2 regions of the Cytobacillus sp. FSL W7-1323 genome follow, and region 2 is predicted to be linked to the other one. Evidence: riboswitches for the same ligand, from Rfam matches in the RefSeq annotation. Region 2 holds a riboswitch; the other holds the start of a gene.

Region 1 (4,439 bases), 2.1 Mb from region 2:
GTGAGTGATGAGTGAAGTGAAATTATTGAAACAAAAAACCTTCGAGTCGGATGCTCGAAGGTTTTTTTAATTAAGCGATAGGACCGCCTTTTTCAGCGATTTCACTAGAGATATTACCGAATTTCTTGAAGTTTTCACGGAATTCATTAGCAAGTTCTTTTGCTTTTACATTATATGCATCTTGGTCTGGCCAAGTTTTGTTAGGCAATAGTACTTCATCTGGAACACCAGTTACATGTTGAGGAATTTCTAAACCGAATACTTGGTCAGTTACTGTCTCAACAGAATTTAGTTCGCCTTCTAGAGCAGCTTCAACCATTGCTCGTGTATAAGCAAGCTTCATACGGCTTCCTACACCATATTCTCCACCAGTCCAACCAGTGTTTACTAGGAATACTTTCGCGTTATGCTCGTCAATTTTTTTACCAAGCATTTCTGCATACTGTTGAGCTGGTAATGGTAAGAATGGTGATCCAAAACAAGTGGAGAAAGTCGCTTGTGGTGAAGTAATACCACGCTCAGTACCAGCCAGCTTAGAAGTGTATCCACTTAGGAAGTGATACATTGCTTGTTCTTTATTCAATTTAGAGATTGGAGGTAATACACCAGAAGCATCAGCTGTTAAGAAGATAATAGTATTCGGGTGACCTGCAATACTCGGGTCAACAATATTGTCAATTGCTTGTAATTGGTAAGCCGCACGCGTGTTTTCCGTTAGCGTATTGTCCGCATAATCTGCTACGCGTGTTTCTTTGTCTAATACAACATTCTCAAGTACAGCGCCAAAACGGATGGCATCGAAAATTTGTGGTTCTTTTTCACGTGTAAGGTCGATACACTTCGCATAGCAGCCACCTTCAATGTTGAATACTCCATTTGGAGACCAGCCATGCTCATCATCACCGATTAAACGACGGTTGGGATCAGCTGATAATGTTGTTTTACCAGTTCCGGAAAGGCCAAAGAATAAAGCAACATCACCTTCGCGGCCAACATTGGCTGAACAGTGCATAGGGAGAATTCCATTTTCAGGAAGCATGTAGTTCATAACAGAGAAAATAGATTTTTTCATCTCACCAGCATACTCAGTACCACCAATAAGTACAATACGGCGTTCGAATGAAACGATGATAAAAGTTTCTGAAGCTGTACCGTCAACTGCTGGGTCTGCTTTGAAATTAGGTGCTGAAATAACTGTAAATTCAGATTCGTGATCTAATAAATCTTCTTCTGTAGGACGAATAAACAATTGGTGTGCAAAAAGGTTATGCCAAGCATATTCATTAATTACTTGGATTGGCATACGGTGTTTTTTATCCGCACCAGCAAATCCTTTGAATACGAAAACTTCTTCTTTCTCTTTTAAGAAAGCAATCACCTTGTTGTATAAGTTATTGAAGACTGCTTCAGAAATTGGTTGGTTCACACTTCCCCAGTCAATTTTATCTTTAGAGCTTGCTTCTTCAACAGTATATTTGTCTTTAGGTGAACGACCTGTATACTTACCTGTTGTCGCGCGAATTGCACCAGTAGATGTAAGAACACCTTCGTTTCTGTTTAATACTTTTTCAACTAGTTGCGGCACAGATAATTGAACTTGGATGTTTTCGCCTTTTAGTAAATCATTTAACTCAGTTATCGATACAGAATTCATCTGATGAATACCTTCCTTTATATAATATTATTTAAGAGATATGCATCTCAGTCGCTATTTGTGATTATTTCTTCAAAAATAGTATAACACATTTATTCATTCAGTCTATACTATATAAATCATTTTTATATAATTAATGAAATTGTCACAAATACAGGCAGTATTCATTATAAATAGCTTTTGCAAATTTAAAAAGGATAATCAGCAAATTTAATGTAATTTTTATATATATTAAGGAAAAAGAACGGTATGATCTTAACTAAAATTATCCGTTATCAAAACTAAAGTTTATAGAGTCGGATATGACAATTTTTACATTGAATTGTTAATGAAAAACATTTGACTATATTCCATGTGTAAGTTATGATGAATCCTTGAACGGATACTCTCTTATCCCGAGCTGGTGGAGGGACAGGCCCTATGAAACCCAGCAACCTGCCAACTACATTTTCATGAGCAAAGGTGCTAACCTGATGCAAGGATTTATTACTCACTATCCTTGAACGATAAGAGTGAAAGGCGCGAATCATTTTGCTTCAACCTTTTCACTAAATCAGAGAAGAGGTTTTTTTTCATGCTTTTTAACATGATGTTGGCGAATACGAGGAGCGGCTTTTGGAATGTACTATTTATGTATGGGAAAAAGACCAACCATTTTATTCTCAATATTCCAAGTTAGCGCATAGGTTATTAAGGGTATGAGATAAACATTGGCCCATAAATAATGAAGATTCAAATAAGGGAATGAGTTCCGTATCAAAAATAAAGACTATAATAAAGTCTTATTGATTCGATAAATAAGGAGGAAGTCAGATGTCAACAAAACGTAGATTGTTTACTTCTGAATCAGTAACTGAAGGTCATCCGGATAAGATCAGTGACCAAATATCTGATGCAATATTAGATGCTATTTTATCACAGGACCCAAATGCGAGGGTTGCTGCGGAAACGTCTGTTACTACAGGTCTTGTATTGGTTGCAGGAGAAATCACTACATCCACATATGTAGATATTCCAAAAATCGTTCGTGAAACCATTAAGGAAATTGGTTATACACGTGCAAAATATGGCTTTGACTCTGAAACATGTGCTGTATTAACTTCTATTGATGAACAGTCAGCTGATATTGCTATGGGTGTAGACCAAGCATTAGAAGCGCGTGAAGGACAGATGACTGATGCAGAAATTGAAGCCATTGGTGCTGGAGATCAAGGTTTAATGTTTGGCTTTGCATGTAATGAAACAAAAGAGCTTATGCCATTACCTATTTCATTAGCTCATAAACTTTCTCGCCGTTTAGCTGAAGTAAGAAAAGAGGAAATCTTACCTTACCTTCGCCCAGATGGTAAAACACAAGTAACAGTAGAATATGATGAAAACAACAAACCTGTACGTATTGATACAATTGTTATCTCTACGCAGCACCATCCAGAAATTAGTTTAGAGCAAATTCAACGCAATTTAAAAGAGCATGTAATTAACCCAGTTGTTCCTACTGAATTAATTGATGAAAACACAAAATACTTCATCAACCCAACAGGTCGCTTCGTTATTGGTGGACCTCAAGGTGATGCTGGCTTAACTGGTAGAAAAATTATCGTTGACACATACGGCGGTTATGCACGTCACGGTGGTGGTGCATTCTCTGGTAAGGATGCAACGAAAGTTGACCGTTCAGCTGCTTACGCAGCTCGCTATGTAGCAAAGAATATCGTTGCTGCTGGACTAGCTGACAAAGCGGAAGTACAATTAGCATATGCAATTGGTGTTGCTCAGCCGGTATCCATCAGTATTGATACATTTGGAACTGGAGTAGTATCTGAGGATGTTTTAGTTAAAGTTGTTAGAAACAATTTTGACCTCCGTCCTGCTGGCATTATCAAAATGCTTGATTTACGCCGTCCGATTTACAAGCAAACAGCCGCTTATGGACATTTTGGTCGTACAGATATTGATTTACCTTGGGAGCGCACAGATAAAGCGGAAGAATTGCGTAAGGAAGCTTTAAAATAAATTAGAAAATTATGGCTGTAGAAAACTCCTTTAATGAGTTTTCTACAGTTTTTTTATGTGGAAAAGGGGCTATCGTTAAATTTTAATAAACGTACAATTGAGCCAAAGCGATTAGCTCGTACTTCAAGAAGTGGAATAGCCAAAGATAGAAGAGTAAAAGTCGTTTTTTTAGATATTACAGTAGCAAATAAATATAATATTTTAAGCCCCCTAATAATGGACAAAAACCCTTAAGGAAACGATTTCATATAAAATTAAAATAATTGTCATCTTTTCGTCTTAAATTGAGGGTAAAGAATAAACATCCTTAAGTATATGAAGAAGTAAACATGAACATACTGCCTAGCATAAATCATTCCATTTTTTTTTCGAAAGGTGAAACTTTTTAAAATAACTTATCGTCTATACAAGGTATGGGAAAAAATACAAACTAGATGAAATAAAAAGTAGGTGACGTACATAATGTGTGGTTTTATTGGTTGTATACATGATCAAGCACAAAAAGTACAAGAAGCAGATAAGCAATTTGAGAATATGAATAACATTATTACTCATCGTGGACCAGATGATTCAGGATATTATCGTGCAGACCATATCCAATTTGGCTTCCGTCGATTAAGTATTATAGACATTGAAAGTGGTCATCAACCACTGACTTATGACAATGGTAAATACTGGATTATTTTTAATGGAGAAGTTTATAACTATGTTGAACTACGTGAGGAATTAATCAATAAAGGACTAACTTTTGAAACTAATTCGGATACTGAAG
Region 2 (4,439 bases):
TGACGTGTTTTCTAGGGGCTTTCCTTCTAAGTCTACTAATAAAAAATCATTAGCTGTTCTCTTTCTTTTATCAAGTCCGCTTGAAGTGACTAAAAAGCTGTTTTCATCTACGCGAATGGATAAATTACCACTAGTACCCATAAACCAATCTCTGGCTGCTAATTCATCTTTAATATCAGCTAATGTATCCCACTTTGTTTCATACGTTGTCATGATTTCGCACCAACTAGTTCATCGAGGTATTCAATGCAATCATGGAAGGTTTCGAAAGGTGTATAAGAAATACCAGTTTCTTCACATTTTTGAATTAAGAAATCTCTAGCAAGTACGGCATCTGCTATTTTGGCTGCTTCAAAGTCTGTAATCGAATCTCCAATAAGAATATTAAAGTGTTCAGGAGAAGAGTGTTTTCTAATAATGGTTGGTTTACAACAGCCGCAACCTTGTGAAGAACATAGTTCATCACACTGGTGTGGATAGTGAATATCTATTGTTTCTAAAGCAAAGCTTGCGTGATTGCAAAATACTTTCGTAAATGGCCCATAAGGTTCAAGTACTGGTTCTAAAAAAAAGTCAATCCCACCACTAACAATATAAAGAGGGATACCGTTTTCATGTGTATATCTAACAAAAGCTGAAAATCCTTCACGAATTTCTGCACTATTTAATACAAAATGGATAATCTCTTCTTTTTTACTTGTTGGTAAAAGTGAGAAGAGATTTTTAACACCCTCTTGGATAGAGATATTTTGAGCTAAAATATCTTCCTTGATCTGTTTTGCCTCAATAGGACCGAAATGCTCCATAATCTTTACAATGTTGTCGTTATTCGTAATTGTTCCATCGAAATCACAAAAAATCATTGGTTTTGTCATCTTTTATGACGTACCTCCCCATTTTGCTAATGCTGCTTCTAATTCTTGCGCTTTTGTTGCACGATGAGTATTTTGTTGTATGACGTGATCAATGGCTTGCCTAAAAGCTCTCACGCCAGCTGCTGCTCCTTCAGGATGACCATGGACCCCGCCGCCAGCATTAATTATACAATCATTGCCAAAGTCATGATAAAGCAACGGAACTAAACCTGGATGAATGCCTGCTGAAGGGACCGGGAATGCCTGATTCAAGCCATTTTCTTCGGTTAACTGTCTAGCGATAGCTAAGGTTTTTTCTTTTTCCATGGCAACAGAACCATATGGAGAAGGAAATAAAGAGAAATCTGCGCCTGCTAAGCGAGTAAGATTACCGAGTAATAAATCAGGAGCCACACCATAGAAGTTTGAAGAAGTATAGGCCCCACTATATGCAGGATGTGCCATGATAGGTAACTGCACTTCATTGTTTTCAGCTAGTGTTTGGAGCATATCTAGACCGTAAGTGTGAACATTGAATAATAATGCATCCGCCCCTAATTCGCTCGCATGTTTTGCTTTATCTACTAAATCCATTGTTCTCCCAGATAAATTGACTGCATAAAGTGTCCTTTTTCCAGTCTTTTCATAGACTTCATCTAGTATTTCTTTACCTGCGATAATTCGGTCTTCAAAAGAGATGTTGACATCAAAAAGAATTTCATCATCTTTTACAATATCAACGCCTCCCATAGCCTGGTCTCTTAACTGTTCTCTTAAAAAGTGAATATCCCTGCCGATAATGCCTTTAAATATACTCATAAGTAATGGGCGGTCTTGAATATTTAGTTTCGATCTTATATTTTTTATACCGAATTTTGGTCCAGGAAAACGGGAAAGATCCTCATTATCAAATTCCAGATTTAATAATTTTACTTCACCATCTAGAGATAACTTTCCAAATACAGTTGTTAAGATTGCTGGAATATCAAATGTGAAATTATATGTAGGGTAGGCGATACTAATTTCGCACCTTACTTCACCGAATCGATTGGGATGTTCATCATCATAAAATTCTTGTAGTGCAGTGACTCTGCCTTTATGTTTTAGTAATTGTTTTTGCTCAAGTAATGGTAACGCTGTCCACGAGCCTATCGTTAATCCTAAAGCGATATCCTCTGCTTTTTTCTCTAATGAACCGGGTCTTGCGTATACTTGATAAGTTGCAATTACATCTCCCATATGAGAACCCTCCCTGATAATTTCGAATTGACATTGACAATAAAAAACCCTCTTCTTAATCAATAAGAAGAGGGTTAGTTCGCAGTGATAGAACCTTCTCCTTATCTGTCAGCATGATTGCTGCAAGAATTAGCACCGTGTTCATTTAGAATCGGTTGCCGGGCTTCATCGGGCTCGTCCCTCCGCCTGCTCTTGATAAGAAAATTTATGATTATCGTTTTAAATTTTTGCACAATTGTATTATGTCACCAGGTGTTTTATCTGTCAACAGAGAATTTTTTACGTTATATGACAAAATTCTTTTAACCTTAAAAAGATGAAAAGTTTTAAAAAAAAGATTGACACTTTTTTATAATCGGTGATAGTATTTGCTCAAGATATTTCAAAAAATGAATCTTTTATACTCTTATCAAGAGCAGGTGGAGGGAAATATGGCCCGATGAAACCCAGCAACCGACCGTAATATCGTTGTGAAACGAGGCGCAGCTAGAGAATTTCTGCGCCTAATGTAAGGCACGGTGCTAATTCCATTCAGAAGTTATTCTGAAAGATGAGAGGCAAAATCGTAATGACGAATGCCTCTTTCTGTACAGGAAAGGGGCATTTTTGTTTCTGTAATGACAAAGCAGGTCCGACTACATCTCTTCATGTAGTCACCCCTGTTTTGTGCCACAGATAAATAAAGAAATAAGGGGGAAGAGATATGGCTGTTTTAGATAATATAGGTTATCGCGCTTTGACAGAGGAATCAGCGTGTGAATACGTGAAGAGTTTAAAACTGTTTTTACCGGATGAAAAAATGACGGTGGAAGAGATTGGTGATGGTAATTTGAATTATGTTTACCGTATTACTTCTAATCATAAAAGTGTAATTATTAAGCAAGCACTCCCTTATGCAAAAGTAGTCGGAGAAAGCTGGCCTCTAACACTTAAACGTGCAAAACTGGAGGCAGAAGTGCTTAAGAAGCATGGTGAATTCGTTCCTCACCTCCTCCCAGCAGTACTAGCATCAGATGAAGAGCTAGCATTAACTGTGATGGAGGATCTTTCCCATTTGACAATTGTAAGAGACGGATTGATTCAAGGGGATCATTATCCGAATTTATCAGCTCATATTGGTGAGTACTTAGCAAAGACATTGTTTTCAACTTCAGATTTTGCTCTTCATCCGTTTGAGAAAAAGAAACTGGTCGCTAAATTTTCAAATCCTGAACTATGTAAAATCACTGAGGATTTAGTATTCACCGATCCATTTTTTGATGTGGAAACGAATGATTTTGAAGCTGAGTTGGCTGAAGTGGTTCAGCAACTATGGACTAATGACAAGTTGAAACTTGAAGTAGCCAAAATAAAATATGCTTTTCTCACAGAAGCAGAGAGCTTACTACATGGTGACCTACATACAGGGAGTATATTTGCGAGTAAGAGTGAGACGAAGGTGATCGATCCTGAGTTCGGCTTTTATGGTCCGATTGGATTTGATGTCGGTCAATATATTGCCCATCTCATTTTCCAAGTACTTGTACGAAACGAAAACGATAGAATCGTTATTCTTCAACAGATAGAAGAAGTATGGGATGTGTTTTCTCAATATTTTTCAGAAGCTTGGCAAAATTCTGTTGTTAATCCTTTTACGAAAGTACCAGGCGCTCTAGAGTCTTTTCTAGCTAAAGTATTTAAAGATGCTATCGGAGTAGTAGGGTGTGAATTAATTCGGAGAACAATCGGATTGTCGCATGTGAAGGATCTTGATGGAATAGAAGATAGTTCAATTAGATTATATGTGAAGAAGGCAACGATTCAATTAGGTTCATCCTTGATTATTAATCGCAAAAACATAGTAACAATCTCGCAACTTCTTAAGGAACTGGAGGCGTATACATCATGAGTATACCAACACCAATTGAATGGCAAGAAGGTAGATTGAAAATTCTTGATCAAACCTTATTACCCCATCAAACAAGATGGATAGAACTCGAAACCATTGAAGATGTCTTTGAGGCAATTATTCAGTTGAAAGTAAGAGGGGCGCCAGCTATTGGAATTACTGCTGCTTATGGTTTAGCGATTGCTGCAAAAAAATACGAAGGGGTCGACATTGAAACTTTCCATCTTAGAATTCATGAAGATTATCTTTATCTAGCGGGCTCTAGACCGACAGCTGTTAATTTGTTCTGGGCTTTGGATCGAATGATGAAAGTAATAGAAACGCTGTATTCAACAGAGGAGACAATTATCAGTTTGGAGCAAGAAGCAAAGAAAATACATCAAGAAGACGAGGAGATTTGTCGCCAAATTGGTGAAAATGCACTAAGTCTATTGAATGGAAGGAAAAAGGTATTAACG

The links. Region 2 has a riboswitch for S-adenosylmethionine ahead of MKX67_RS05940 (2,3-diketo-5-methylthiopentyl-1-phosphate enolase). Riboswitches for the same ligand answer to the same signal wherever they lie in the genome.
Region 1: it holds a riboswitch for S-adenosylmethionine, as region 2 does, so the genes downstream of both, metK (methionine adenosyltransferase) here and MKX67_RS05940 (2,3-diketo-5-methylthiopentyl-1-phosphate enolase) in region 2, are expected to answer to the same signal.

Annotation. Positions count from the first base shown of each region.
Region 1 is NZ_CP151998.1:3,566,346-3,570,784, reverse strand. It holds gene pckA (phosphoenolpyruvate carboxykinase (ATP)) at 71-1,654, opposite strand; SAM riboswitch class I at 2,042-2,167, shown strand; gene metK (methionine adenosyltransferase) at 2,468-3,667, shown strand; gene asnB (asparagine synthase (glutamine-hydrolyzing)) at 4,130-4,439, shown strand, end outside.
Region 2 is NZ_CP151998.1:1,132,008-1,136,446, forward strand. It holds gene MKX67_RS05930 (methylthioribulose 1-phosphate dehydratase) at 1-213, opposite strand, end outside; gene MKX67_RS05935 (2-hydroxy-3-keto-5-methylthiopentenyl-1-phosphate phosphatase) at 210-875, opposite strand; gene MKX67_RS05940 (2,3-diketo-5-methylthiopentyl-1-phosphate enolase) at 879-2,093, opposite strand; SAM riboswitch class I at 2,192-2,295, opposite strand; SAM riboswitch class I at 2,497-2,650, shown strand; gene mtnK (S-methyl-5-thioribose kinase) at 2,797-3,981, shown strand; gene mtnA (S-methyl-5-thioribose-1-phosphate isomerase) at 3,978-4,439, shown strand, end outside.